3 regions of the Nonomuraea sp. NPDC048892 genome follow, and region 1 is predicted to be linked to each of the others. Evidence: riboswitches for the same ligand, from Rfam matches in the RefSeq annotation. Region 1 holds a riboswitch; each other region holds the start of a gene.
What was found. Region 1 has a riboswitch for thiamine pyrophosphate ahead of AB0C28_RS03135 (cytosine permease). Riboswitches for the same ligand answer to the same signal wherever they lie in the genome.
Positions count from the first base shown of each region.

Region 2: another riboswitch for thiamine pyrophosphate. It lies ahead of thiC (phosphomethylpyrimidine synthase ThiC); the one in region 1 lies ahead of AB0C28_RS03135 (cytosine permease).
Region 3: another riboswitch for thiamine pyrophosphate. It lies ahead of AB0C28_RS25730 (FAD-dependent oxidoreductase); the one in region 1 lies ahead of AB0C28_RS03135 (cytosine permease).

Region 1 covers NZ_JBEZFZ010000001.1:627,775-637,539, forward strand. The annotation lists gene AB0C28_RS03110 (TenA family protein) at 1-221, shown strand, start outside; gene AB0C28_RS03115 (DNA-formamidopyrimidine glycosylase family protein) at 253-1,131, shown strand; gene AB0C28_RS03120 (MFS transporter) at 1,174-2,577, opposite strand; gene AB0C28_RS03125 (helix-turn-helix domain-containing protein) at 2,655-3,086, shown strand; gene AB0C28_RS03130 (rhodanese-like domain-containing protein) at 3,083-3,406, shown strand; TPP riboswitch at 3,471-3,583, shown strand; gene AB0C28_RS03135 (cytosine permease) at 3,573-4,910, shown strand; gene AB0C28_RS03140 (methylated-DNA--[protein]-cysteine S-methyltransferase) at 4,870-5,349, opposite strand; gene AB0C28_RS03145 (PAS domain S-box protein) at 5,541-7,409, shown strand; gene AB0C28_RS03150 (ATP-binding protein) at 7,552-7,983, shown strand; gene yidC (membrane protein insertase YidC) at 7,967-8,632, opposite strand; gene AB0C28_RS03160 (DUF6412 domain-containing protein) at 8,727-8,924, opposite strand; gene AB0C28_RS03165 (hypothetical protein) at 8,924-9,097, opposite strand; gene AB0C28_RS03170 (response regulator transcription factor) at 9,250-9,765, shown strand, end outside.
Region 2 covers NZ_JBEZFZ010000027.1:75,405-85,169, forward strand. The annotation lists gene AB0C28_RS46490 (ABC transporter permease) at 1-426, shown strand, start outside; gene AB0C28_RS46495 (betaine/proline/choline family ABC transporter ATP-binding protein) at 419-1,618, shown strand; gene AB0C28_RS46500 (ABC transporter permease) at 1,615-2,391, shown strand; gene AB0C28_RS46505 (glycine betaine ABC transporter substrate-binding protein) at 2,388-3,350, shown strand; gene AB0C28_RS46510 (SDR family oxidoreductase) at 3,398-4,249, shown strand; gene thiC (phosphomethylpyrimidine synthase ThiC) at 4,266-5,810, opposite strand; TPP riboswitch at 5,803-5,915, opposite strand; gene AB0C28_RS46520 (hypothetical protein) at 6,005-6,355, shown strand; gene AB0C28_RS46525 (universal stress protein) at 6,368-7,201, shown strand; gene AB0C28_RS46530 (cellulose binding domain-containing protein) at 7,330-8,352, shown strand; gene AB0C28_RS46535 (YbaK/prolyl-tRNA synthetase associated domain-containing protein) at 8,399-8,899, opposite strand; gene AB0C28_RS46540 (winged helix-turn-helix domain-containing protein) at 8,889-9,188, opposite strand; gene AB0C28_RS46545 (AIM24 family protein) at 9,258-9,765, opposite strand, start outside.
Region 3 covers NZ_JBEZFZ010000007.1:354,177-363,941, forward strand. The annotation lists gene pknB (Stk1 family PASTA domain-containing Ser/Thr kinase) at 1-1,647, opposite strand, end outside; gene AB0C28_RS25720 (thiazole synthase) at 1,946-2,701, opposite strand; gene thiS (sulfur carrier protein ThiS) at 2,694-2,894, opposite strand; gene AB0C28_RS25730 (FAD-dependent oxidoreductase) at 2,891-4,249, opposite strand; TPP riboswitch at 4,218-4,336, opposite strand; gene AB0C28_RS25735 (FAD-dependent oxidoreductase) at 4,395-5,558, shown strand; gene AB0C28_RS25740 (Rv2175c family DNA-binding protein) at 5,589-5,963, shown strand; gene thiE (thiamine phosphate synthase) at 5,941-6,579, shown strand; gene AB0C28_RS25750 (polyprenyl synthetase family protein) at 6,711-7,778, opposite strand; gene metF (methylenetetrahydrofolate reductase [NAD(P)H]) at 7,927-8,793, shown strand; gene AB0C28_RS25760 (hypothetical protein) at 8,851-9,765, opposite strand, start outside.

The sequences.
Region 1 (9,765 bases):
GCATGTGGGGATATTCGAGTCTCGGGCGGATATTGGCGGAGAATCCGCCTGCTGAGCCGAGATATCGGGCCTGGGTGGACACGTACGCGGACCCGGGGTTCGTGACGCTGACCGAGCGCATCGCGAGCATGATCGACGAAGTGGATCCGGACCCGGCGCGGGCGGAGGCCCTGTTCAGGACGGGAATGGCGCATGAACTGGCCTTCTGGGACGTGCCGTAGAACAGTCGGTGGCGCGTCGTAGTCTGGGGGCATGCCCGAACTTCCCGAGGTGGAGTCGCTCACCCACTTCCTGCGCGAGCGGGCGGTGGGCCGCACGGTCCTGGGGGTCGACGTGGTCGCCTTCCAGGCGCTCAAGACGTTCGATCCGCCGGTCAGTGCGCTCGGCGGGCTGACCGTCACCGGCGTGACCAGGCACGGCAAGTTCCTCGACCTCGACTGCGACGGTCTGCATCTGGTCATCCATCTCGCCCGCGCGGGGTGGCTGCGCTGGCGTGACGACCTGTCGGGGGCCAAGCCGGTGCGGCCGGGCAAGGGGCCGCTGGCCGTGCGGGTGCGGCTGGCGCCCGACGACGAGGGCCTGGCGCCGGGGTTCGAGCTGACCGAGGCGGGGACGCAGAAGCGTCTCGCCGTCTATGTCACGAAAAATCCGGACCAAGTGCCCGGCGTCGCCGCCCTCGGCCCCGACCCCCTCGCCGACTCCTTCACGGTCGAGGCGCTCAAGCGCATCGTGAGCGGCAACCGCACCCAGATCAAGGGGCTGCTGCGCGACCAGAAGGTCATCGCCGGCATCGGCAACGCCTACTCCGACGAGGTGCTGCACGCCGCCAAGATGTCCCCGTTCAAGATCGCCGCGAGCCTGACGGACGCCCAGATCGCCGACCTGCACGAGGCCATCGTCACCACGCTGGCCGACGCGGTCGAGCGGGCCCACGGGCTGGCGGCCAAGGACCTGAAGGCGGAGAAGAAGTCGGGGCTGCGCGTGCACAACCGGGCGGGGCAGCCGTGCGACGTGTGCGGCGACACGATCAGGGAGGTCTCGTTCGCCGACTCCTCGCTCCAGTACTGCCCCACGTGCCAGACAGGCGGCAAGCCGCTGGCCGACCGCCGCCTGTCCAAACTTCTCAAATAGCCGGTTCGGACCGGCCCCTCCTGGCCGCGTGCCCCGATGGCTTCACGCGGCGCTGAGGGCGCAGTCTCTCGTTCGCGTACGCAGGCCGCTCACGGCGACGAGCGCGCCCAGCAGCGTGGCCGTGACGGGCACCAGCAGCGCCGTCCGCATCGCGGCCAGCCCGGCCTCGGGGTCTGTGGCTCCGCCCAGGGCGGCCACGTTGACCGCGGTCACCATCGACAGGCCCAGCGCCGCCCCGAACTGGAACGAGGAGTTGATCAGCCCGCCCGCCAGCCCCTGCTCGTGCTCGGCGACGCCGTCCGTGGCCACGATGGTCACCGGGCCGTAGACGAAGGCGAACATCAGGCCGATGAGCAGCATGGAGGGCAGCATGGCCGCGTACGTCCAGTCGAGCCCCACCCCGAGGAACAACGCGTAGGCCAGCAGGCCCGACAGCAGGCCGCCGAGCACGACCCTGGCGCTGCCGTACCGGTTGACCAGCCAGGGCGTGAGCACCGGGGCGAGCACCACGTCGATGGCCGCCGCCAGCAGGGCCAGGCCGGTCTGCACGGTCGACCACCCGCGCAGCTCCTGGAGGTAGAGCGTGACCAGGAACTGGAAGCCGAAGAACGAGGCCGTGAGCAGGGCGGCCATCACGTTGGCCCGGATCAGCGGCGCCGAGCGCAGCAGGCCGAGCCGGACGAGCGGGCTGGCCGACCGGCGCTCGACGGCGGTGAACGCCGCCACCAGCGCGAGCCCGCCGGCGAAGGCCGCCACCGTGAGCGGCCAGCCGTCGGCCGGGTGCTCAAGACGTACGACGCCGTACGCCAGCAGCATCATCGCGCCCGTGATCGTCACCGCGCCCAGCACGTCGAACCCGCCGGCCGCCGGCCGGTGCTCCCTGGCCGGCTCCCTGATCAGGGGGACGGCGGCGATCAGGATGAGCAGCGACATCAGCACGGGCGCGAAGAACACCCAGCGCCAGCCGATCGCGGTCAGCAGCCCGCCGGCCACGAGCCCGAGCGCGAAGCCGCCCGCCGCCGTGCCCGCGTAGATGAGCAGGGCCTTGTTGCGCAGCCGGCCCTCGGGAAAGGTCGTGGTGATCAGCGAGAGCCCGGCCGGCGTCAGGAACGCGGCGGCCACCCCCGTGACGAACCTGGCCAGCAGCAGCACCCACCCCTCGTTCGCGAAACCGCCGAGCCCCGAGAAGACCAGGAACACCACCAGCCAGAGCAGGAACATCCGCCGCCGTCCCAGCAGGTCGGCTGCCCGGCCGCCGAGCAGCATGAAACCGCCGTAGCCGAGCACGTACGCGCTCACGACCCCGCTCAGCATGCCCGTGGACAGCCCCAGATCGGCCCTGATGGCCGGCAGGGCGATGTTCAGCATGGCCACGTCGATGCCCTCAAGGAAGATGGCGCCGCACAGAACGATCAGCACGCCCCACGATCGGGCAGGAACAGACATCGCAAGACCCCCGGTTACTTTTCTGCATATCGGTTATCTCTTGTAACCGTCCTCATCATGGGTCAGCATGAAAGACGATGGAAGACGGCACTTTCGAATCACTCGGTTACCGCGAAGGCACCATGGACGACTACGACGTTTGGCAGTGGGACACCCGGGAGGACTGCGAGGTCAGGCAGATCCTCGACCGCATCGCGGACAAGTGGTCGCTGCTGGTCATCGCCCTGCTCGACTGCCAGAGCCTGCGCTTCACCCAGTTGCGCCGCGAGATCGACGGCGTCAGCCAGCGCATGCTCAGCGTCACCCTGCGCCAGCTCGAACGCGACGGCCTGGTCAGCCGCACGGTTCACCCCGTGGTGCCGCCCCGGGTGGACTACGCGCTGACGCCGCTCGGCCGTACGCTGCACGAGACCATCAAGTCCCTGGTCACGTGGACCGAGGCGCATCAACAGGAGATCGCCGCGGCGCGTGCCGCCTACGACGCGCGGCGCGAGATGATGGAGTCATGACCGTTCCCGAGATCGAGGCGGGCGCCGTTCCCGCCGATGCCTACCTGCTCGACGTCCGCGAGCAGGACGAATGGGTGGCGGGCCACGCGCCGCAGGCCGTCCACATCCCCATGACCCAGATTCAGGGCCGGGTCGACGAGGTCCCCGCCGACACGACCGTCTACGTCGTCTGCCGCGTGGGCGGCCGGTCGATGCAGGTCGCGGCCTGGCTCAACCAGCTCGGGCGCGAAGCGATCAACGTCGGCGGCGGCATGCAGTCGTGGGAGTTCTCCCGCCGGCCGATGGTGAGCGAGACGGGACAACAGCCGTTCGTCGCCTGAATCGGTAACAAGGCCCCCACTATGGCGGTTCTGCCGTCATTAAGGCATGATGAGGGCGCAAATTACATATCGTCGCGGGAGCTCGGGGTGCCGGGCTGAGAGGGCAGCCACATCTGCTGCCGACCGCCGGAACCTGTCCGGATAATGCCGGCGTAGGGAGTGTGCGATGTCGCACGGCGTCGAAGAAGTCCCCCTGACCCTCGAAGGCGAAGCGCCGAAGACTCTGGGCGTGCTCGATCAGGGTGCGCTCTGGGCGAATCTCGGAGTGAGCCTCCTCGGCTTCTCCGGCGCCCTGTTCCTGATCAACCCGCTGGGCGATGCCCCGCTCACCCTGGGCGCCGCGCTCGTCGCCACGGTGGTGGGCAGCCTGATCGGCACCGCCATGGTGGGCCTGTCGGCCATTCCCGGCACCCGTACGGGGCAGCCGGCCATGGTGCTGCTGCGCGGCCTGTTCGGCGCCAGGATCTCCTACGTGCCGACGGTGCTGAACATCGTCCAGATGCTCGGCTGGGGCGCCTTCGAGCTCTGGGTGATCGCCAAGGGTGCCACGGCGATCTTCGGCTCGGTGCCGTACCAGGCGTGGGTGATCGTGGCCGGGGTGCTGACCACCGCGCTGACCATCTGGCCGCTCGGCTCGATCCGGCTGCTGCGCCGGTACGTCACCGTCGGCGTGATCATCGCGATGGTCTGGTTCACGGTGTTCTTCCTGCGTGAGGCGCCCCCGCAGACCGGCGGGACGTGGACCGCCTTCCCCGCCGCGGTCGACTACGTGATCGCGCTGTCGGTGTCCTGGGTGCCCATGGCCGCGGACTTCGCCCGCCACTCGCGCTCCAGCAGGGCCGCCTTCACCGGCGTGGTCGGCGGCTACACCCTGGCCCAGGTCGCCTGCCTCGGGCTCGGCGTCTACGCGGTGGCGCTGGCGGGCGTCGCCGCGGTGCAGGCCGACGGGACCGCGGTGTTCGGCCCGTTCGTGGCGATGCCGCTGGGCGCGCTGTTCTTCGGCATCCTGGTCCTGCGCGAGACCGACCAGTCCTTCGCCAACGTCTACTCGACCACGATGTCGCTGCAGAACCTGCTGCCGCGGATGGACCGGCGCGTCTTCTCCGTGCTCATCGGCGTGCTCACCGTGGTGATCGCGCTGCTGGTGGACGTCACGTCCTACGGCGCGTTCCTGGGCGTGATCGGGGCCGTGTTCGTGCCGATGTTCGCCGTGCTGGCCGTGGACTACTTCGTGCTGCGCCGCGGCGCCGGCTGGAACACCGCGGAGGACGCGCCCTCACGCTGGTCGATGGTGGTGCCGTGGGCGCTCGGCTTCGTGGCCTACTGGCTGACCACCTCGACGCCGACGGTCGAAGCGTGGGACGGGATCTGGGCGAGCCTGCGCGAGGCCATCGGCTTCACCCGGCAGACGTGGATGAACGGCGCGCTCGGCGGGGCCTTGGTGGCCGCGCTCGTCACGCTGCTCATCGGCCTGGCGCTGCGCCGGCCCGCTGTTCGACGTTGAGCAGGTGCTGCTTGGCGACGGGCCCACCCGCGTAGTCGCCGAGCGCGCCGTCCTCGCGCACCACCCGGTGGCAGGGCACGATCACGCAGACGGGGTTGGAGGACAGCGCGTTGCCGATCGCGCGCAGCGCGCGCGGCCGGCCGATGCTCTGGCCGATCTCCTCCAGCGTCGTGGTCGTGCCGTAGGGGACGGCCATCGTCTTCTGCAGCACCGTACGCGCGAACGGCGTCGCCAGCGCCAGATCCACCGGCAGCGTGAACGCGCGCAGCCGCCCGGAGAAGTAGGCGTCCAGCTCTCTGCGTACCGGGTCCAGCCGCCTCGCCTCGGGCCCGATGAAGCTGCCCACATGCCTGTTGACCAGCTCGAAGACGTCGTTTTCCGCCTCGAAGCTGCACGCCGCGACACCCTTGCCCGTCACGGCCAGCACCAATCGGCCCACGGCGCCGTCATAGGTGCCGAAAGCGATGTCAGGCGGCGTATCACCTCGATAGGTGCTAGAGGTCACACGCAGCAGGGCATCGAGATCGTTGCTCGACATACCCTCAACCTCCACCCGCCGGAATCACCGTGACCGCAGCGTATCGGACGGATCGCCCGACGCACCCACCGCGCCACGTGCACTATGGAGGAGTGGGGGACGAATGGGCCGGTAGTGACGATGAGATCGCTCGCGCGGCGCTTGACAGCTCGCCCAACGCCGTCGTGGCGCTCGACAGGGACCAGAGCGTCCTGGTGTGGAACGCCGCCGCCGAGCGCGTGTTCGGCTGGGCGGCCGAGGAGGTGCTCGGGCGCAGGGCGCCGATCGTGCCCGACGAGCTGACCGCGGAGCACAACGCCGTGCTGGAGCGCGTACGCACCGGGGAGCCGGTGTCGCTGCGCACCAAGCGGCTGCACAACGACGGCGCCCTGCTCGACCTGCGCGTCGACATCAGCGCGCTGCGGCTGGGCAGCGCCGTGGGCGGCTACGTGTGCGTCTACCACCCGGCGCAGGCCGACGAGCTGGCCAGGAACCGGATGGCGCGCCGGGCCAGGCTCGTGCGCCGGCTCACCGACGTGGTCGGCGACATCAACTCCGAGCTGGAGCTGTCGGCCGTGCTCGACCGGATCTCGGCCAACCTCACCGAGCTGACCGGGGCGGACGCCGGCGGGTTCGTGCTCATCGAGGGTGACCGGCTGCGGCTGGTGAGCACGTACCAGCTGCCCGACTCGATCAGAGGCACCACCACCGACCTGCGTACGAGCCTGGTGGACCGGCTCTTACGCACCGGCAAGACCGTCATGCTGGAGTCCGACGGGCTCGACGACCTGGTGTGGGCCCGGCTGCGCGGCCTGCACACGGTCGCGCTGGGACTGGCCGCCGTGGGCGGGCGGCCGTACGGCGCGCTGTACGCGCTGTTCGCCCGGCGCAACCCCGGCCACCTGGAGCTGGAGCTGCTGGAACTGCTGGCCGGGCACGCGGGCATCGCCGTCGGCAACGCGGTGGCCTACCAGGAGGCGGTGCGACAGCGGGCGCACGAGCGGGCCGTGTTCGACGCCAGCGCCGACGGCATCGCCGTGCTCGACCAGGACGGCCTGGTGGTGCGCTGGAACCCGGCCGCGGCCGGCCTGACCGCGCTGGCCCCCGAGTCCGTCATCGGCGCGCCGCCCCCGTTCCCGCTGCCCAAGCCCGGCGAGAAGGTCACCTTCCAGATGGAGAACGGCAGGTGGCTGGACGTGGTGAGCGCGCAGATCGAGGAGACGGGCGAGGTGGTCGTCGACTTCCGCGACGTCACCTCGGCCAAGGAGCTGGAGGAGGCCAAGGACCTCTTCCTGGCCACGACCAGCCACGAGCTGCGGACGCCGATCACGATCGTGCGGGGCTTCGCCAGCACGCTGGACGCGCGCTGGGACAAGATGGCCGACGCCGAGCGCCGCGCCGCCGTGCACACGATCGCTGAGCGCTCCAGGTCGCTGGGCGAGCTCATGGACCACCTGCTGCTGGGGGCCAGGGCGGGGGCCGAGGAGCTCAAGGTGCGGATCGAGGAGGTCGATCTGGCCGAGCGGATCGACGCGGCCACGCTGGGCCTGCCGGCGCTGTCGGACAAGCACCGCGTGGAGGTGGACATCGCCCGGGGGTTGCCGCACGTGCTCGGTGATCCCCTGGCCACGGACATCATTCTCGGTCAGCTCTTGGAGAACGCCTTCAAGTACTCGCCGAAGGGCGGGCTCATCAGCGTGGCCGCCTGGCCGGACGGTGAGAACGTGGTCGTCGTCGTGGACGACGAGGGCGTCGGTATCGCCCCTGGTGACCGGGAGCGGATCTTTGAGCGCTTCGTCCAGGTGGACAGCGGCGACCGGAGACGGTTTGGTGGAGTGGGGCTCGGTCTCTACATCGTCCGCAGTCTCGCGCGCGCACAGGGAGGAGATGTGAGCGCTCATCCGCGACGGGAAGGGGGCACCAGGATGCGACTCGTGCTGCGATGCGCTTCCCCTATCGGATCCGACACACCGATGCGGTAACGAGGTGGTCACGGTTGAGCTGATCTATCGTCCAATGAGTACAAGCTGTGATCGCAATGCGGTTTCTGGGATCGAGTAACGGGGCATTTCGGTCGTACCGGGGAGTGTTCCCGCGGGGGGCACAGGTAACGGGGAGGTGGGTGTGTCAAGCGTGGTGCTGCTGCCGTACGCGCCGTCCAGCGTCGCCGTCGCCCGCCAGCGTCTGAGCACAGATCTGCAGGACAGTGGGGTCTTCACCGCCGCGATCGACGACGCGGTGCTCGTGGTGAGCGAGTTGCTGAGCAACGCGCTGCGTCACGCGCATCCGCTTCCGTCCGGCATGGTGAGAGTGGCGTGGCTGCGAAGCGACGAACACGTAGAGGTGGCGGTGAGCGACGGAGGTGCGGCGACCGAGCCGCGCGCGGGCCGCCCGACCCTGTCATCGCTCGGGGGCCGGGGGCTCGGCATCGTGGAATACGTGGCGGAGAGCTGGGGGGTCAGGCACGACGGTGACACGACGACGGTCTGGGCCATCCTGCCCGCCCCCAGCCAGACGGTGAACGGGCAGGTGGCGGCACTCAGAGAGGCCGGCTAGCGAGCACCCCGCGCTCGCCTGTGGCCCACGCCGTGGAGACGAGCAGATAGAGCCCGGCGGCCAGGGGGAGCACCAGCGCGGCCAGCACGGAGCCGTACGGCATCAACCGCATGATCTTCCGCATCACCTCGGGCTGCCCGCCCGCGATCTCGCCTTGCCTGGCGGCGTTCGCCGCGATCTGCCGTGAAGACCACCATGCCACCGCCGCGACCAGCACGATGACCAGTATGAAGACCGAAAACGGCAGGCTGACCAGACCGTAATTGGCCACAATGCCCGCCACCTGCTGACCCAGCGGAGCCCCCAGCAACGAATGACCGGCCAGTGCGGTCGGATGCGTGGCGACCCGGAACATCAGCCACATGAACGGCAACTGCGCCAGCATCGGCAGAATCCCGGCGAACGGTGAGCTGCCCTCCTTCGCGTAGAGGGCGTTGAGCTCCTTGGCCAGGCGCTCGGGATTGCGGCTCCAGCGCTTGCGCAGCTCCTGCTGCTTGGGTGCGAGCCGTTCACGGATCTTCGTCGTGCGGGCCTGGCGCACGTTCAGCGGGAGCAGAAGCAGCCGTACGGCCAGAGTGAACAGCACGATGCCGAGGGCGGCACTGCCGCCGGACATGCCGATGACGAACGTGACAAGAGAATCGATCATGAGCCCTGTTTTCTCGTAGGTGTCTCGTGGACTCGTGCAGAGTCGAGGGCTCACCCGTACGAGGGAGCCCCGCTTGACGGGAAGCGGGGCACGCCTAAGGAGCTCGTGGACGCGAGCGACCGGCCGCGTCAGGATCGCGCTGCCGCTGGAAGGCGGTGCGGCGCGCGTAGGACAGCGGGAAGCCCGGTGGCTCTCCGCCGAGGACGGGCAGCAGCGTGGCCGCCCACATGGCCAGCAGCAGGATCGCCATCATGGTGATCCCGACCAGCCACGGATCGAACAGGAACTGCATCAGTGTGAGCGGGAGGACTTGCTCACGACGGTGACCGCGATGAAGGCGACGAGGGCGATCACGCCGACGATCAGGGCCAGCTTGACCAGGCCTACCAGCATCGGCAGGAGGAAGTTGAAGAGCACGAAGAGACCCAGGAGAGTCCCGACGACGAGCATGACGACTTTACCCATGAGGCAACCGTACGTCCTCGGCGGATGATCTGCGAGGCTTACGAAGCAACGACGCGGATGATCGGCGAGGCCCGCGCGCCGATGACCTCGCGAGGCTTACGAACCGGTGACGTGAACGCGGCTTCCCTGGGTTGTGGCCGTACGGTGAAGTGGTGAACACGCGCATCCTGGTGGTGGACGACGATCCCACGGTCTCCGAGGTCGTGGCGCGCTATCTGGAGCGCGACGGGCACGAGGTCGAGTGCGTCGGCGACGGCGCCGAGGCGCTGCGCAGGGCGCTGGCGCACCCGCCGGACCTCATGGTGCTCGACCTGATGCTGCCCAAGATCGACGGGCTGCAGGTGTGCAGGAAGCTCAGGGAACGCTGGCCCGTGCCGGTGATCATGCTGACCGCGCTGGGCGAGGAGATCGACCGGGTGGTCGGGCTGGAGACCGGGGCCGACGACTACGTGACCAAGCCGTTCAGCCCGCGCGAGCTGGCGCTGCGGGTGCAGTCGGTGCTGCGGCGGGCGCGCGGGGCCTCCGTCACCGGCGGCACCGGCGTGCTGCGTGACGGGGACCTGGTCGTCGACGTGGGCGCCCACGAGGCCCGGCTGCGGGGCGGCGAGGTGATGCTGACGGCCAGGGAGTTCGATCTGCTCGCCTACCTCATGCGCAACCCCCGGCAG
Region 2 (9,765 bases), on a different contig from region 1:
CCGAGCGTGACCGCGATCGTCGTGTACGCGCTGCTGCCCATCATCCGCAACACCATCGTCGGCCTGCAGGGCGTCGATCCCCTGCTGGTGGACGCGGCCCGCGGCATCGGCATGAGCCGCCGCCGGCTGCTGACCAGGATCGAGCTCCCGCTGGCCTGGCCGGTCATCCTCACCGGCATCAGGGTCGCCACACAGCTGGCCATGGGCATCGGCGCGGTCGCCGCCTACGTCTCGGGCCCCGGGCTGGGTGAGCAGATCTTCTCGGGTCTGGCCCGGCTCGGCGGCGCGAACGCGGTCAACTCCGCACTGACGGGGACGATCGGGGTGGCGATCCTGGCGCTGCTCTTCGACGGCGTCTTCGTGCTGATCGGCCGGTTCACCACCCCCGGCGAACGGCGGGCCGCCATGGGAGGCGCTCATGGCTGACCAGCCCACCAGCGGCGTGCCGATCGAGCTGCGCAAGGTGACCAAGGCGTTCCCCGGAGGCCGCGAACCGGCCGTGCACGAGCTCGACCTCGACATCCCGGCCGGCGAGATCGTGGTCCTGCTCGGCCCCTCGGGCTGCGGCAAGACCACGACCATGCGCATGATCAACCGCCTGATCGAGCCCACGTCCGGCGACATCCTCATCGGCGGCCAGAACTCGCGCGGCATCGACCCCGACCGGCTGCGCCGCCACATCGGCTACGTGATCCAGCAGGCCGGGCTGTTCCCCCACATGACCGTGGCCGCCAACATCGCGCAGGTGCCGAAGATGCTCGGCTGGGACAAACGGCGCATCGCCGAACGCGTGGACGAGCTGCTGGAGCTGGTCGGCCTGGATCCCGGCACGTACCGCGACACCTACCCGCGCCGCCTGTCCGGCGGCCAGCAGCAGCGCGTCGGCGTGGCCAGGGCGCTGGCCGCCGACCCGCCCGTCCTGCTCATGGACGAGCCGTTCGGCGCCCTCGACCCCATCAGCCGCGAACGCCTCCAGGACGAGCTGCTACGCCTCCAGGACGACCTGGCCAAGACGATCGTCTTCGTCACCCACGACGTGGACGAGGCGCTCAAGATCGGCGACCACATCGCGGTCATGCAGCGGCCCGGCCACATCGTCCAGTACGCCAGACCCACCGAAATCCTCACCAACCCTGCGAACGAATACGTCGAACAGTTTCTCGGCGCCGGCTCCTCCATGCGGCTGCTGCGCCTGACCAAGGTGGGCGACATCGAGCTCGACCAGGTCCTCTACGCCTCCGAGGACGCCGACGCACAGGAGCTGCGGGCCGAGATCGAGCGTGACGGGCGCGGGTACGCGCTGATCATCGACGGCATGCGCCGCCCGCTCCGCTGGATCGGCCTGGACCACCTCGAAGGCCGCGAAGGCCCGGTCGGAGAGGCCGGCGACCCGATCACCGGCGCCCTCAGCCACCGCATGACCTTGCAGGACGCCCTGGAAGAGCTGCTCAACGCCGACACCGACAACGTCCCCGTGGTGGGCAGGCGGCAGGCGTACGCGGGCTCGCTCTCGCTGGCCACGGTGCAGAACGCGATCGCCGCCATCAAGGCCCGCGAACGCGAGCGACGCCTGCGCAGGATGACGGCGGCAAGCGCCGCCGCCGAGGAGGCGCCGTGACGATCGAAAGCGCCGCCGCCAGGGAGGCCACGACCCCCGAGCCGGAGATCGGCCGGTCATGGCACGTCTTCCTGCCCCTGCTGGGCTACCTGGCCGTGGGCGTCGCGATGGTCCTCTACACCCAGTTGGCGCCGCTCGACGGCATCGAACGCGGCTCGCTCAACCTGCCGTTCCTGTTCCGCCGCACGTGGGAGCACATCCAGCTGGTCTTCTTCTCCACCGTGCTGGTGCTCGTGGTGGCGCTGCCGCTGGGCGTGCTGCTCACCCGGCGCGGCCTGCGCCGCGCGACCCCGTTCGTGCTGGCCCTGGTCAACGTGGGGCAGGCGACCCCGGCGGTGGGGCTGGTGGTGCTGCTGGCGGTGGTGTTCCAGATCGGCTTCTGGACGGCGGTGGCGGCGCTGTTCGCCTACAGCCTGCTGCCGACGCTGCGCAACACGATGGTCGGCCTCGACCAGGTCGATCCGCGCCTGACCGACGCGGGGCGGGGCATCGGCATGTCGGCGGCGGGGGTGCTGTTCAAGGTGGAGCTGCCGATGGCGGCTCCGATCATCCTGTCGGGCGTACGCACCACGCTCGTGCTGAACGTCGGCACGGCGGGCATCGCGGCGTTCATCGGCTCCGGCGGGCTCGGCGACCTGATCACCACGGGCGTGAGCACGCAGCGCAACCTGATCCTCGTCACCGGATGCGTGCTGATCGCGGTGCTGGCGCTGATCCTCGACTGGCTGGGCGGCCTGGCCCAGCGCTACCTGGCACCGAAGGGCCTCTCATGAGGTCTCGCATGATGGTGACGCTGCTCGTGCTCGTCGCGGTGACGGCGTGCGGGCTGCGCCCCGCGTCGTCGTTCGTGCCGCCGATCGAGCCGGGCAGCATCCGCCCGATCCCCTCGCTCGAAGGCGTCAAGGTGCGGGTGACGTCCAAGGAGTTCACCGAGCAGCTCGTGCTCGGCAAGATCGCGGTGGTCGCGCTCACCGCCGCCGGGGCGGACGTGTCCGACCAGACGAACGTGCAGGGCAGCGTCAACGCCCGGACCTCGCTGACCCGCGGCGACGCCGACCTGATGTGGGAGTACACCGGCACCGGCTGGATCACCTACCTCGGCCAGACGAAGGCGATCCCCGACGCGGAGAAGCAGTACGCAGCCGTACGCGACCTCGACCTGCGCGAGAACGGCATCGTCTGGCTGCCGCCTGCCCCGCTGAACAACAGCTACTCGATGGGCGTCACCCGCGCCACGGCCGAGAGGTACGGCCTGAAGACGATCTCCGACATGACGAAGGTCCCGGTCGCCCAGCGCACGTTCTGCGTCGACCACGAGACCTTCGGCCGCGACGACGGCTTCCTCGGCATGCTCAAGGGCTACGGCCTCCAGTACGGCAAGGACGTCCCCCGGAGCAACGTACGCCGGATGTCGACCGGCGTGCTCTACAACGCGATCGCGGCCGGCCAGTGCACGCTCGGCATGATCACCACCACGGACGGCCGCATCGACGCGCTCGGCCTCGTGCTGCTGGAGGACGACAAACACTTCTTCCCGCAGTACAACGCGGCCGTGACCATCCGCAACCAGGTGGCCAAGGCCCATCCGGAGATCGCCCGCATCTTCGCGCCCATCAGCGCCAAGCTCACCGACGACGTGATCCGCCGGCTCAACGCCCAGGTGGACGTGGACGGCGACGTCCCTGTACTGGTCGCCCGCGACTGGCTGCGCTCGCAGGGCTTCGTCAGATGACCGGCCCCTGGCGTTAGCCGTACCCGATCAAGGGCAGGCCGGAGGGCATGTCGCAGACGCCACCACCCCAGAGCCAGCCGTACCCGGGCAAGAGCGGCGAGATGACGCCGCAGCCGCGTGACGAGATGCGTGACTACGTGGGCCGCGGCCTGCTGGACGGCAAGAAGGCCCTCGTCACCGGCGGCGACTCTGGCATCGGCCGGGCGGTCGCGGTGGCCTTCGCCAAGGAGGGGGCCGACGTGGCGATCGCGTACCTGAGCGAGCATGAGGACGCCGCCCACACCTCCTCGCTGGTCGAGGCGGCCGGGCGGCGCTGCGTGCTGCTGCCCGGCGACCTCGGCGACCGCGCCCACTGCGCCTCGGTCGTCGAGCAGGCCGTGTCGGAGCTGGGCGGCCTGGACGTCCTGGTGAACAACGTGGCCTACCAGGAGCCGGTGGACGGCCTGGAGGAGCTGTCCGACGAGCAGTGGGAGCACACGTTCGCGGTCAACATCCACAGCTACTTCCGCGTCACGAAGGCCGCGCTCGCCCACATGGGCAAGGGCGGCGCGATCGTCAACACCTCGTCGATCAACGGCCTGCGTGGCAACAAGACGCTCATCGACTACTCCGCCACCAAGGGCGCGATCAACGCCTTCACCTACTCCATGGCGCAGAACCTGGTCGAACGCGGCATCAGGATCAACGCCGTCGCCCCAGGGCCGGTGTGGACACCGCTGATCCCGGCCACCTTCCCCGAGGAGAAGGTGGAGTCGTTCGGTGAGCAGGTGCCGATGGGGCGACCCGCCGATCCCGACGAGATCGCCCCCTCGTACGTGTTCTTCGCCTCCAACCGGCTGTCGTCGTACTACACCGGCGAGGTCCTGGCCCCCATCGGCGGCGAGACGCTCCCCGGTTAGCCGAACGTCGGACGGATCACTCCACGTAGATGTTGCCGCCGAGCCGCCTGAACTCGGCCGCCTTCTCCTCGAACCCCGCCTGCCTGATGTCATGACTTATCCGCATCGAGCAGAACTTGGGCCCGCACATCGAGCAGAAGTGCGCGGTCTTGGCCGGCGCCGCCGGCAGCGTCTCGTCGTGGAAGGAACGGGCGGTGTCAGGGTCGAGCGAGAGGTCGAACTGGTCCTCCCAGCGGAACTCGAAGCGCGCGTCGGACAGCGCGTCGTCCCACTCCTGCGCCCGCGGATGCCCCTTGGCCAGGTCGGCGGCATGGGCGGCGATCTTGTACGTGATCACGCCGGTCTTGACGTCGTCCTTGTCGGGCAGGCCGAGGTGCTCCTTGGGGGTGACGTAGCAGAGCATGGCGGTGCCGAACCAGCCGATCATGGCGGCCCCGATGCCCGAGGTGATGTGGTCGTAGCCGGGCGCGACGTCGGTCACGAGCGGGCCCAGGGTGTAGAAGGGCGCGTCGTCGCAGAGCTCGCGCTGCAGGTCGACGTTCTCCTTGATCTTGTGCATGGGCACGTGGCCCGGCCCCTCGATCATCACCTGGACGTCGTGCTCGCGCGCGATGCCGGTCAGCTCGCCCAGCGTGCGCAGCTCGGCGAACTGGGCCTCGTCGTTGGCGTCCGCGATCGATCCTGGACGCAGCCCGTCGCCGAGCGAGAACGACACGTCGTAGCGGGCCAGGATCTCGCACATCTCGGCGAAGTTCTCGTACAGGAAGCTCTCGCGGTGGTGCGCGAGGCACCAGGCCGCCATGATCGAGCCGCCGCGCGAGACGATCCCGGTCTTGCGGGTGGCGGTGAGCGGCACGTACGAAAGCCGCACGCCCGCGTGCACCGTCACATAGTCGACGCCCTGCTCGCACTGCTCGATCAGCGTGTCGCGGTAGACCTCCCACGACAGCAGCTCCGGCCGGCCCTTGACCTTCTCCAGCGCCTGGTAGATGGGCACGGTGCCGACCGGCACCGGCGAGTTGCGCAGGATCCACTCGCGGGTCTCGTGGATGTCGTCGCCGGTCGACAGGTCCATGATCGTGTCGGCGCCCCACCTGGTGGCCCAGGTCATCTTCTCGACCTCCTCCTCGATCGAGGAGGTGACGGCGGAGTTGCCGATGTTGGCGTTGATCTTGACCAGGAACTCCCGGCCGATGATCATCGGCTCGGACTCGGGATGGTTGACGTTCGCGGGGATGATGGCCCGGCCCGCCGCGACCTCCTGCCGGACGAACTCGGGGCTCACCCCCTCGCGCACCGCCACGAACTCCATCTCCTTGGTCACCAGCCCGCGCCGGGCGCAGCCGACCTGCGTGACCGGCTCACCCGCCACCCGCCGCGCCTCGATCCACTCCTCCCGCAGGCGCGGCAGCCCACGCCGCGGGTCGGGCTCGAAGGAGGGGTCGGTGTAGGGGCCCGAGGTGTCGTACAACGTCACCGCCGAGCCGTTGGACAACCGGACCTGCCGCATCGGCACGCGGAGGTCACCGGAGTAGATCTTGGAAAAGCGCGCGCTGCTCATCGCGCAAACTCCCTTCGCCGGCATTACCCGGAGCAGGTTCTGGCGGTCGGCGGCTGTCAGCCGTCCTCTCAGCCCGGTCTGCACCGGGCTCCCGCGTTGGTCGGCGATGATCGTACCCACGCCTGCCCCCACCCGAAACCTGGCGTCGAGGTTTGACGATCGCCGTGAGCGGTACGGTCCCCATCAGGGGGAACATGAAGAGATTCGCTGCTGTCGCAGGACTACTCGTCGTGATGGCCGCGTCCGGCGCCACCGCAGCCGCCGGAGACGGCATGGACCAGCACGAAGTCAGCCAGGAACAGTACGACACTCTCATCGCCCAGTGCCGCTACGCCGACACGGGCAAGGCCAAGTGCCGTGCGGCGGTCAGAGAGATGTACCGCGTCGGCGCCGACGACAGGCGACTCGACTGCCGCACCTACTCCGGCGTGACCGTCTGCGGCACGCTGCGGCTCAGCAGGTCCGAGCGCGCCTGCGTCCGTGACTCCCAGGCGAACGGGATCTCGTTCCGCCGCGCCGAGGTCGAATGCTACGCGCTGTCCTGAGGAGCTGAACCTGTGATCATCGTCGGGGTGGACGGCTCCCGCGCCGGCCTGGAGGCAGCCGGCTGGGCCGCCGCCGAGGCCGCGCTGCGCGGATCGCCGCTGACCGTGGCGCACGCCGTGCCCAAGTGGGTGTGCGAGGAGGACACCGTACGTTACGCCGAGGTCGCCCGGTGGATGCGCGAGGGCGCCGACACCGTGCTCGCGGCGGCCCGCGACCGCGCCCTGCGGGAGTCTCCGCAGGTGCCGGTGGAGCAGGTCCTGCTGCCGGGCGATCCCCGTACCGCGCTGATCAAGGCGTCCGAGGACGCCGAGCTGCTGGTCGTCGGCAGCAGCGGCATCGGCGGCGTGCGCGGCCTGCTCGTCGGATCCGTCGCGCACGGCGTCACGGCGCACGCACGGACGAACGTCGTCCTCGTCCACGAACGTCCCCCGGCCGTCCGGGGCGAGATCGTCGCCGGCACCGACGGCTCGCCCAGCGCCGGGCAGGCACTGGAGTTCGCCTTCACCGAGGCGGAGCTGCGCGGGGCGCGGCTGCGCGCCGTACAGGCGTGGGCCTGGCCGCAGGCCGGCGGCTTCCCACCGGCCGACCGCGGCAGCGAACAGGACACGCTGCGCCGGCTCAAGGAGTCGCTGACCGAGCACCGGGAGCGGCACCCTGGCGTCGAGGTGGTGACGGAGGTCGTGCACGGCCATCCGGTCGAGGTGCTCCGCGAGACGGCCGCCGGGGCCGATCTGCTGGTGGTGGGGTCGCGGGGGCATGGGCAGTTGGCAGGGATGCTCTTGGGCTCGATCAGCCAGGCTCTCCTGCACCACACGCCCTGCCCGCTTGCGGTGGTCCGCAGCTGACCGCCGCCGTCGGCGGCTGAAAGTTACATCCGTACCCCCAGGTCAAGCGTCCCTCGTCGGTGACTTCCTTCCCGTCGCGCGGCCCGCGATCCTACGATCTGCGCAGGCTGACGACGGGAGAGCAGACCATGCGCAAGATCGGCTCCGTGCTGGCCGCGATAGTGGCGCTGGCCGCGGCGGTGCTGTTCGCCACCACGGCCACCGCGAGCGCAGCCCCCGTCAGGATCATGCCTCTGGGCGACTCGATCACCGGATCCCCCGGCTGCTGGCGCGCCCTGCTCTGGAACCGCCTCCAGAGCACCGGCCACACGAACGTCGACTTCGTCGGCACCCTGCCGCCCCAGGGCTGCGGGGTGGCGCACGACGGCGACAACGAGGGCCACGGCGGCTACCTGGCCACGAATGTGGCGAACCAGGGTCTGCTGACCGGCTGGCTCGCCGCCACCCGGCCGGACGTGGTGCTCATGCACTTCGGCACCAACGACGTGTGGAGCAACATCGCCCCCGCGACGATCCTCAGCGCGTTCACCACGATGGTGAACCAGATGCGGGCGAGCAACCCGAACATGAGGATCCTCGTCGCCAAGATCATCCCCATGAACCCCTCCAGCTGCGCCGACTGCGCCCAGCGGACCGTGACCTTCAACAACGCCATCCCCGCCTGGGCCGCCGCCACGACCACCCCGCAGTCGCCGATCACGGTCGTGGACCAGTGGACGGGCTTCAGCACCGCCACCGACACCTACGACGGGGTGCACCCGAACGCGGCGGGCGACCAGAAGATGTCCGACAAGTGGTACCCGCCCCTGGTGGACGCCCTCGACACCGTGGTCACACCACCGCCGCCTTCTGGTGGATGCGCCGCCACGTACCAGCGCACCGGCCAGTGGCAGGGCGGCTTCCAGGCCGAGGTCACCGTCACGAACACCGGCACCTCACCGATCAGCGCCTGGACGGTGGCATGGACGCTCGCCGACGGCCAGCGGATCACCCAGCTGTGGGGCGGGACGCTGAGCGCGAATAGCTCCTCGGTGACGGTACGGAACGCCGGCTGGAACGGGCAGCTGGCGCCGGGCGCGGCGACCACGTTCGGCTTCCTCGCCTCCTGGACCAGCACCAACACCGCCCCCGCACCCACCTGCTCAACCTGACCAGGAACGACACCTTCGGCGCGGCCGCCTGCATGCCGACCGCCGATCAGCTACCAGGGACCGTGATGTTGGCCACCCGCGGCGCCGCCAGCCGAACATAATCCTCGGTCACCAGCGCCACAGAACGATCAAGCCGCCCCGCGTTGAAATAAAGCTCAGGCTGATCCAGCAACGACGGATCGGCGACCAGTTCAAGCCTGGGATCGTAGCTGAACGGCAACACCGTCCCGCTCACACTCCCCGCCAGCTCCTCGGCCTTCTCCTTGGCGGCGAAGGACACGTACGTACCGTCGTGCAGCGCCTTGACGGCCTGCAGATCGAGCCGGGCATCACCGGGCACGACGGCCAGCACGTGACGCGTCTGCTTCTTACCCACCTTCACCATCACGATCAGGCACTTGGCGGCCTGCGCCACATCATGCCCGCGCAGGGCGCTGACCAGCTCGGTCCGGCCCTCGGGCGCGTGCTCGATCACCCGGTACCGCGCCCCGCCGGCATCCATGTCGGCGATCAGGCGCTCGTAGGCGCCGTTCGGCTCACCATTCACCGCTCAACAACTCCTTCGCCGCGGCGATCCGCTCCTCGTCACGCTGGTAGAACACCCACTGTTTGATCTTGGTGCCGCGAACCAGCCCCGCCTTGGCCAGCACCTTGAGATGCTCGCCGCAGGTCGGCTGACTCACACCCAGCTTCTCGGCGATGAACAGCGAGCAGACGCCGTCCCGTACGAGATCGCCGTCGCGCTGCGGCGGAAAGTGACGTACGGGATCGCGCAACCACTCCAGGATCAGCAGCCGCTTGTCACTGGCCAGCGCCTTGATCAGGTCGACGTCCATCACTAAGGCATTATGGCAATTAGCTAATTACCTGTCTACCGAGGATGGGCCTGAGCACCCTCAAGCGCTTTAAGCGGAGGGAGTTGGGACAGGAGCCCCTTCACTGGCCTGCACCAACACAAACCCCTGCCCCCTGAACGCCAGTTGCATAGCCTCCCCACTCCCCCGCCCGATCAACGCCCCCACCTTCATCGTCCGGTTGATCCCGACCTCAAGCCCCGTACTCCAGCACACGGCCGACTGCCCATCGGCGAACGTCGGCATCCGCGCGGCGTCGAGCAGCACCGGAGTGCCATGCGTCGTCACCGCCACCCACCCGGTCCCGGTAACCGTCGTGTTGAACAGCCCCCCGGCCGCCACGCCGGCCCCCTGAACCCGCTTGATGTCCCAGCCGAGCTGCGGCTGGAACGCCAGCAGGTTACGCCCGTTGACCGTGAGCCCTTCGTTCTCAAGAAAGAACAGATGAATGTCATCGGCGTTGTCCGCCAGATACAGCAGCCCGTCGCCCCGCACCCGCATGAGCGAGGCGCCCTCCCCCGTCATGGCCTTCTTGAACAACTTCCCGAGCCCGCCCGAC
Region 3 (9,765 bases), on a different contig from region 1:
GGCCTTGGGCGACTGGGCGATGACGGTGCACGGCTCGGCGTCGTCGTCGACCTCGTTGACCTGCACCTGGAAGCCCTGCCCGCCGAGGAAGCCGGCCGCCTCGTCCTTCGGCATGCCGCCGACGTCGGGCATGACGAGCCCGGCGCTGACGAAGATGTTGATCTTGGCGCTCTTCCTGACCTTCTCGCCCACCTGCGGTGAGGTGCGGATCACCTTGTCGCGCTCGACCTGCTGGTTGGGCAGGCGCTTGACGGCGCCGACGGTCAGCCCCGCCTTCGCTATGGCGGCCCTGGCCTCGTTGCTCGACCGGCCCGACACGTCGGGCACGACGATCCGCTCGGGGCCGAGCGAGAGCACCAGCGTGACCGTCGAGCCCTTCTCCAGCTCGGCGTCGGCCGCCGGGTCGCTGCTGAGCACCAGGCCCTCGGCGACCTTCTCGTCGTGCTTCCCGTCGGCCTGGCGCATCTGCAGCCCGCGGCCGGCGATGGTCTTCTCGGCCTCCGCCACGTTCTTGCCGATCAGGTCGGGCACGGTGACGAGCTCGGGCTGGGCGAAATACCAGCCCGTCAGCCCGACCGCCACCACCATCACGGCGGCCAGCGCCACCAGGAACCAGTTGGGCCGGAACCCGCGCCGCCGCGGCTCCTCAGCCGACGTCCGCGGCTGGATCATCGTGTGCGCCGGCGCGGGCTGCGGCATCGAACGCGCGCCCGAGACCGGGCCGCCCGCCGGATGGGCGTACACCGTCGTCGGGTTGGTGCCCGGCATCATCGGGCCGGTGCCCGGCGGGGTCGTCGTGCGCGGCAACATCCGGTGCGCGTCCACCGCGGCGACCAGCATGGCCGTCGCGTCGGCGGGGCGGTCTTGCGGCTCGCGCGCGGTCGCGTGCGCCACCAGCGTGTCGACCAGCGGCGGCACCTCGGGCGCCACCGAGGACGGCGCGGGCACCGTGTCGTGCACGTGCCGGTAGGCCACCGACATCGGCGTCTCGCCGTCGTACGGCTGCTGCCCCGTGACCAGCTCGAACAGCATGATGCCCGCGGCGTAGACGTCGCTGCGCACGTCGGCCGCGCCCGTGGTGACCTGCTCGGGCGCCATGTAGCCGATCGTGCCGATCATCACGCCGGTACGGGTCTGGTTGGTCGCCTCGATCGCCCTGGCCAGGCCGAAGTCGACGACCTTGACCCGGCCGTCGTCGGTCATGAGGACGTTTTCCGGTTTGACGTCGCGGTGCACGAGCCCGGCCTGGTGGGCGGCGCCGAGCGCGGCCAGCACCGGGATCATCAGCTCCAGCGCCTCGCGGGCGGGCAGCCTGCCGCGGTCGCGCAGGATGTCGCGCAGCGTGCGGCCGGGGACGTATTCCATCGACAGGTAGACGACGTCGTTGTCGGTGCCCTGGTCGAAGACGTGCACCACATTGGGATGGGAGAGGCTGGCGACCGACTTCGCCTCGCCGATGAACCTTCTGACGAATGCCGGGTCCTCGGCGAGCGAGCGGTGCATGACCTTCAGCGCCACCGTCCGGTCGAGCCGGATGTCCAGCGCGAGGTAGACGGTCGCCATACCGCCCCGGGCGATTCGGCTCTCGATGCGGTAGCGCCCATCGAGGAGCCGCCCGACCAGGGGGTCCGCAGTCGTCGTATCCACCCCGCTGAGTTTACGGGCGTTTTGCCACTGGCAGGGCCCCACCGCCCGAAACCGATGCGGAGACGTTCTCGTCACGACGCCCCGCCGAACCCGTCCCGGCCCCCTCACACCCCTGAAACGCGGCTCTCTCGGTGCTTGTCCCGGCACCCTCCGTGACATCCCGCGACTGCGCCCCCGGCGTGTCGCGGTCCTGGCCGGGCGGGTGGTGGACTCGGATCCGGCCAGGCGCGTCGCGTACGAGAGGGGAGGGGATCGGGCGGGTTGCGGCGGGCCCGTTCCGTCGGCCGGGCCGGCTGGGTTACGGGGACGTCGGGGAGGAGGCCTCGGCGTAGCGGCGGCGGGGGATGCGGCCCGCCTGGCGGGCCAGCCGCCCGGCCGCGACGGCGCCCTTCATGGCCGCCGCCATGAGGTCGGGCCGCTGCGCCCTGGTCACGGCCGTGGCCAGGAGCACCGCGTCACAGCCCAGCTCCATCGCCAGCGCGGCGTCACTGGCCGTGCCGATGCCCGCGTCGAGGATCACCGGCACGGACGCGGCCTCCACGATCAGCTCGATGCTGTGCGGGTTGCGGATGCCGAGCCCCGAGCCGATCGGCGCGCCCAGCGGCATCACCGCCGCGCACCCGGCCTGCTCGAGCCGCCGCGCCAGCGCCGGATCGTCCCCGATGTACGGCAGCACCACGAACCCGTCGGCCACCAGCCGCTCGGCCGCGTCGAACGTCTCGATCGGGTCGGGCAGCAGGGTTCGCTCGTCGGCGATGACCTCCAGCTTGACCCAGTTCGTGCCGAGTGCCTCCCTGGCCAGCCGGGCGGTCAGCACGGCCTCGCCCGCGGTGAAGCAGCCCGCCGTGTTGGGCAGCACCTTGATGTCGCGCCGGCGCAGCACGTCGAGCACGGTGCCGCGCGAGCCCGGGTCGAGCCGGCGCATCGCCACCGTGGTCAGCTCGGTGCCCGACGCCGCGAGCGCCTGGTCCAGCACCTCCAGCGAGGGCGCGCCGCCGGTTCCCATGATGAGCCGGGAGGAGAACTTCTCCCCGGCGATGATCAGATCATCCACCTTGCACCGCCGTCAGGACCTCCACGCGGTCACTGTCGCCGAGCGCCGTCGTCTCCCAGGCGCTGCGGGTGACCACCTCGTCGTTCACGGCCACGGCCACTCCGGTGGTGGCCGTGGTCAATGTCTGTACGGCCTGCGCCACGGTCATGCCGTCGGCCACCTCGTGCGCGGACCCGTTGATGGTAACAATCATGAAATTCCCTGAAATCTCTCCGGCGAGCACAGCGCCGCCAGCTCGCCCTCCTCGCCCAGCAGGATGGCCGTCGTGAGCGGGGCGAGCAGCACGCCGCCCCGGTGGTGCCCGGTCGCGAACGTCAGCCCCGGCGTCCCGCTGGGGCCGATGACCGGCAGGTTGTCCGGGGTGCCCGGCCGCAGCCCCGCCACCACGTCGGCGACCTCCAGCTCGGTGACGCCGGGAACCAGCTCCCTGGCGTCGCGCAGCAGCTCGTAGAGCCCGCCGGCGGTCACCCTGGTGTCGAAGCCCAGCTCCTCCTGGGTGGCGCCGACCACCAGCTCACCGTCGCCCCGGGGGACCAGGTAGACCGACGAGCCGTGCACGGTGCCGCGTACGCACCGGGTCAGCAGCGGCTGCGGCGAGCGCAGCCGCATGATCTGCCCCTTGACCGGCCGCACCGGCACCTCGGCCAGCTCGCCGCTCCACGCGCCGGCGGTCAGGACGACCCGCTCGGCCCTGATCTCGGCCCGGGTCTCCGCGCCGGTCTCCTTCCTGGCGCCCGTCCTGGCGCCCGCACGGGTCTCCGCCTTGGCGCCCGGTCTGACTTCACCGTGCCCGCCGCCATCCCCGGCTCCGCCGCCAGGCCCGGTCCCGTACGGCTCCGGCGTCGCGAGGCGTACCCCCGTGACCCGGCCGCCTTCGCGCAGCAGCTCGGTGACGCGGGCGCGCACCACCTCGGCGCCAAGCCGCTCCAGCGCGGCCAGCAGGGCCGCGGTCACCCGGCGCGGATCCACCCAGGCGTCGCCGGGCGCCAGCAGCCCGCCACGCACGGACGGGGCCAGCATCGGCTCCAGGCGGCGGCATTCGCGCCCGGTGAGCCGCTCGACCGGCAGCCCGAGCTTGTCCATGAACGCCGCCAGCTCGTCCAGCGCCGCCAGGTCGTCGGCCCCGAACGCGACGTCAAGCGTCCCGTCGGACCGCAGATCCAGCGCGAGCGCATCTCCTCCGGCCGCGCCGTCACCGGCGAGCCCGGCACCCGCGCCCAGCCTCGGACCGGCGAGTTCGGCAGCCGCGCCCGGGGCCGCGCCGACGTTCGTACCCGGGCCCGCGAGCCCGGCGTCCTCGGTGAGTTCGGCGGCGAAGGCGGGCCAGCGGCGCAGCGACGCCACCCCGAGCCGCAGCAGCGGCGCCTCGGTGTAGGTCACCTCGCTGACCGGGGCCAGCATCCCCGCCGCGGCATAGGAGGCACCCCGCCCGGGCGCCGGATCGACCACGGTGACCTGGCGCCCCTCACGGGCCAGCCGCCACGCCACGGAGAGGCCGACGACCCCGCCGCCCACGATCACATCCACCTGCGCTCCCTTCGCCGGCATGATCCGGATCAGGTGTCTTGCGGTCGAAGGCCCGTCACAGCCTTCCTCTCAGCCCGGTGAAACGGCCGGACTCCCGCGCGTCTTACCTCCACAGCCTACGGCCTCGGTGCGGCGGCCGTGCACCGCCCCCGTTATGGTCTTGAACGTGAACCATGTCGTGGTGGTGGGAGCGGGCCTGGCCGGCCTGCGTACGGTCGAGGCCCTGCGAGGGCGCGGATTCACCGGCCGGATCACGCTGATGGGCGAGGAGCGCCATCGGCCCTACGACCGGCCGCCCCTGTCGAAGGCCGTGCTGAAGGGCGAGGCCGACACGAGCTTCGTCGACACCGACCTCGACGCCCTGGAGGTCGACTTCTGGCCGGGCGTCAGCGCCAAGTCGCTGCGCGCCGGCGTCGTGGAGACCACCGAGGGCGAGATCGGCTACGACGGCCTGGTCATCGCCACCGGCGCCGAGCCGATCAGGCTGCCGGGCGACGGCCTCCAGCACGTGCTGCGCACCCTCGACGACGCCCACGAGCTGCGCGCCGTGCTCGTCCCCGGCGCCCGCGTGGCGATCATCGGCGCCGGCTGGATCGGCGCCGAGGTGGCCACCGCGGCCCGCCGCGCCGGCTGCGAGGTGACGGTCGTCGAGAGCGCGCGGGCCCCGCTGAGCACCGCCGTCGGCGCCGAGATCGGCGCGCGCACCGTGCCCTGGTACGACGGCATCGACCTGCGCCTCGGGGCCATGGTCGACTCCGTGGACGAGGGCGGTGTGCGGCTGGTGGGCGGTGAGTTCATCGAGGCCCACGTGGTCGTCACCGGCATCGGCGTACGACCCGCCGTCGGATGGCTGGCCGATGCCGACATCGACCTGCACAACGGCGTCGTCACCGACGAGCACCTGCGCGCCTCGCTGCCCGGCACCGTCGCCGTGGGCGACTGCGCCGCCTGGTGGTCGCGCCGCTGGGGCACCAGGCTCAGGGTCGAACACTGGGACACCGCGCTCAACGCCCCCGAGGTCGCCGCCGCGACGCTGCTGGGGGAGGAGGCGGTCTACGACCCGGTGCCCTACTTCTGGTCCGAGCAGTTCGGCCACATGATCCAGTACGCCGGACACCATCCGGCCGGCGAGCGGCTCGTCTACCGGGGCGAGCCAGAAGGCAAATGGTCGGCCGTCTGGCTCACCGAGGACGACACTCTGGCCGCCGTACTGGCCGTGGACCGGCCGCGCGACCTCGTACAGGGGCGGCGGATCATCGACGCCGGTCACCGTCTGGACACGGAACGCCTGGTAGATCCACAAGTCTCTCTACGGGATTGTGTTGTTTGAGCAAGCACGGCATGTGGTAGTTGTGGTTTCGTGACGCTTTCTGTTGCACAGATCGACCGGGAGACCGAGCAGCTCATCGACGAGTGGCTCACGCTCCCCGAAGTGGCCAGGCGCCTCGACCTTTCGATCGGCCGGGCCAAGCAGCTCCTGAAGGACCACAAGCTCCTCGGCGTGCGCCGGGGCGGCGGCGGGCCACAGGTGCCCGCGGTGTTCCTCGATGGGAAGGACGTGATGAAGGGCCTGCCCGGCACCCTGACGGTGTTGCAGGATGCCGGCTACGACGACGTGGAGTCGCTGCGCTGGCTCTTCACCCCCGACGAGTCGCTGCCAGGATCGCCCGTCGAGGCGATCAGGGCCGGCCGTCATACCGAGGTCAAGCGGCGTGCCCAAGCCCTCGCTTTCTGACGCGCGCCTCTATCTCTGCACAGACGGCCGCCGCGACCGCGGCGATCTGGCGGAGTTCCTCGACACGGTGCTGGCCGGCGGCGTGGACATCATCCAGCTGCGGGAGAAGGGTCTTGAGGCACGCGAAGAACTCGCGCTCCTCGAGGTCTTCCGCGACGCCTGCGACCGGCACGGCAAACTTCTGGCCGTCAACGACCGGGCGGACGTCGCGTACGCCGCCCGCCCCGACGTGCTCCATCTGGGGCAGGACGACCTTCCTGTGACGGTCGCGCGAGAGATACTCGGCGACGACATCGTCATCGGACGGTCCACCCACTCCGCCGCCGAGGCTTCCGCCGCGGCTGTGGAGGAGGGCGTCGACTACTTCTGCTGCGGGCCCGTCTGGCCCACCCCGACCAAGCCCGGCCGCCCGGCTCCCGGCCCGTCGCTGCTGCGGCACGCGGCGGCGCTGGGCACCTCGCGGCCGTGGTTCGGGATCGGCGGCATCGATCTCGCCAACCTGGACGAGGTGATGTCGTACGGGGTGAGCCGGGTGGTGGTCGTCCGCGCGATCACCGAGGCCGACGACCCCGGCGCGGCGGCTGCCGAGTTCGCCAAACGCCTGTCGGCCGGCTGAGCAGCCGAACACCCCCGGCCGGCTGAAGCGCCGGCCGTCGGCCGTTCGGCGGGTGAGCGGCCGGACGGCGGGCTGGCCGGTGATCGGTGGCCGGCGAGCCGGCGGATGACCGTCGGCCGGTCGGCGGCGGGTCAGGTCTTGCGGCTGGTGGCGGCGATGGCCAGGTCGGTCAGTGCGGCGCGCGCCTGCGGCGTGACCGGGGCCGAGTCGAGCGCCGCCAGCGCCTCGCCCAGGTAGTCGCCGATCAGGTCCTCGCACTCCCGCAGTGCCCCGGTGTCGTCGATGATCTGCCGCAGCGTCTCGACCCCGCCCTCGTCCAGCGCGGGATCGCCGAGCAGCCGGCGCACGGTGCCGGCCTCGGCGGGCGAGGCCGCGGCCAGGGTGCGGGCCACCAGCATCGTCCGCTTGCCCTCCCGCAGGTCGTCGCCGGCGGGCTTGCCCGTCTGCGCCGGGTCGCCGAAGACCCCGAGGATGTCGTCGCGCAGCTGGAACGCGATCCCGACCTGCCGCCCGAACCCGGCGCACAGCTCGTCCATCCACGGCGCCAGCTCCCGCCCGGCCAGCGCCAGCCCGAGCCTGAGCGGCTGCTCCACCGAGTATTTGCCGCTCTTGTAGAGCGCCACCCGCAGCGCCGACTCGAACGAGTTCTCCCCGTGCGCCTGCTCCAGCAGGTCGAGATACTGGCCGCACATCAGCTCGGTGCGCATGTGGTCGTGGACGGGCTGGGCCGCCTCCAGCGACTCGCGCGGCAGCCCGCTGGCCCGCCACATCTCGCCCGACCAGATCAGCAGCAGGTTGCCCAGCAGGATCGCCGCGCCCTCGCCGAACTGCTCCGCCGAGCCGTGCCAGCCCGACTTCTCGTGCATGGCCTGGAAGCGGCGGTGCGCGGACGGCATGCCCCGGCGCAGATCGCTCTTGTCCATCACGTCGTCGTGCACCAGCGCGCTGGCCTGCAGCAGCTCCAGCGAGGCGGCGGCGGTGAAGATGCCGGGCACGTCGGTGCCGCCGGCGCCGCGCCACCCCCAGTAGCAGAACGCCGGCCGCAGCCGCTTGCCGCCGGACAGCAGTTTGTCGGCCGCCTCGCGCAGCGGCGCGAACTCGGGGTCGCCGCCGTCGGGCAGCTGCCGTTCGACGAACTCTCCGAGAGCGCGCTCGACCTGCGCGCGCAGGATCTCCAGGCCGGCCGCGTCAGTGGTCATGCCCATGAGACTAGTGGCCGGGAGCGAGGGTGCGGATCTCCAGGGTGTCTGTCTGACCGGCAGGTCTGCGAGATGTGGCGCTAATCTTGTGGGCATGGCTCTTGGTCGACCCTCTGTAAGGCCCGATCGTGTTCCCACCGTCCGCGACATGCTCGCCGCCGGTGGCCGGTCGTTCTCCTTCGAGTTCTTCCCGCCGAAGACCGACGAGGGCGCCAAACAGTTGTGGCGGGCGATCAGGGAGCTGGAGTCGCTGCGGCCCACGTTCGTCTCCGTGACGTACGGCGCCGGCGGCTCCACCCGTGACCGCACGGTCGACATCGTCGAGCGGATCGCCCACGACACCACGCTCACGCCCGTCGCCCACTTCACCGCGGTCGACCACTCCATCCGCGAGCTGCGCCACCTCGTAGGGCGCTTCGCCGACGCCGGAGTGCGCAACATCCTGGCCGTGCGCGGCGATCCCCCCGGCGACCCGACGGCCGAGTGGGTGCAGCATCCCGAGGGCGTGCTCTACGCCGAGGAGCTCGTCCGCCTGATCCGCCAGGCGGGCGACTTCTGCGTCGGCGTGGCCGCCTTCCCCTACAAGCATCCGCGTTCGCCCTCCATCGAGTCCGACACCGAATACTTCGTACGCAAGTGCCGGGCCGGGGCCGACTACGCGATCACGCAGATGTTCTTCCAGGCCGACGACTACCTGCGGCTGCGTGACCGGGTGGCGGCCCGGGGCTGTGACACGCCGATCATCCCGTGCATCATGCCGGTCACCCAGATGAGCACGATCGCCCGCTCCGAGCAGCTGTCGGGGGCGCCGTTCCCGCCGGACGTGGCGGCCAGGTTCGAGGCGGTCAAGGACGATCCGGCGGCGGTGCGGCGGCTCGGCATCGACCACGGGGCGGAGCTGTGCCAGCGGCTGCTCGACGAGGGCGCGCCGGGGATCCACTTCATCACGTTCAACCGGTCGAGCGCGTCGCGCGAGGTGTTCCAGCGCCTGGAGCGCATCCCCCTGTCCGCCTGATCCCGACCGCTTGAGCGCGGTCGCTCGGGGAGGGTCGCTCGCGGTCGGTGGGCGACGTCAGGTCCCTTCCAGGACGTGCACCTGGGGCAGATCGCGGTGACGGTGATGGGCTTCGGCGATCGCCGCGAGATTGTCGCGGCCCAGGGCGCGGTAGGCCGTGGTGAGCAGTTCGTTCGCCTGGGCCTCGCGTTCCGGGTCGCCAGCGCTGATCCAGTGCAGGTCGCGGCCGAGGGCGAGCGCGTCGGCGGGGAACCCTGCGGCGCAGCGGCGCAGCGCCTCCGTGACGTGGGCCGCTCGGACGGCCGGGTCGCCGGTCAGCTCCTTCACCAGGGCCGTGCAGAAGTCGTAATCGTCCCACGGTCGCTGTCGGCCACGCTCGATCATGGTGTCGTCTGTGATCGCTGTGCCGGGCTCGATCGCCCTGCCGCCCTCGATCAGGGTGTCGCCTTCGACGAGCGCGCCGCCGCCGTCCAGGGTCTCCAGCCGGTCGGGGTCTCCGTGCTCCAGTAGCTCGGGGGAGTGGCCGCTGGCGTCGTGATAGTCCTCGCCCTGTTCGTCGCGGTCGCCGGTCTCGAAGGTCGTCAGGACCTCGCGCAGCAGCCGCAGCCGGTGCCGTCGTACGACCACGTCGGGGTCCAGGGGATCGGCCGGCTCGCCGTCCTCGGACGACAGGTCGCGCCATCGCCATTCGAGCGTGTCGCGGACGGCCTCAAGAGGGGTACGGGTCGGCAGGCCCACGCCGCCGCCGTCGTTGTTGTAGTAGGAGGCGACGCCGGTGCAGGTGCGGCCGTCGTCGTACCAGAGCCCGAAGTGCAGCCCGTCGGTGCCGCCGTGCATGAACGTGAGGAACTCGGGCGGGTCGCGGTAGTAGCGGCCGTGCACGCGCACGTCGATGCCGTCCCGGGACCGGCGTTCCGGATCGTCGAAGAGGTCCATGATTCCGAACGGGGACAGGTCCAGGTCGTGGAAAGC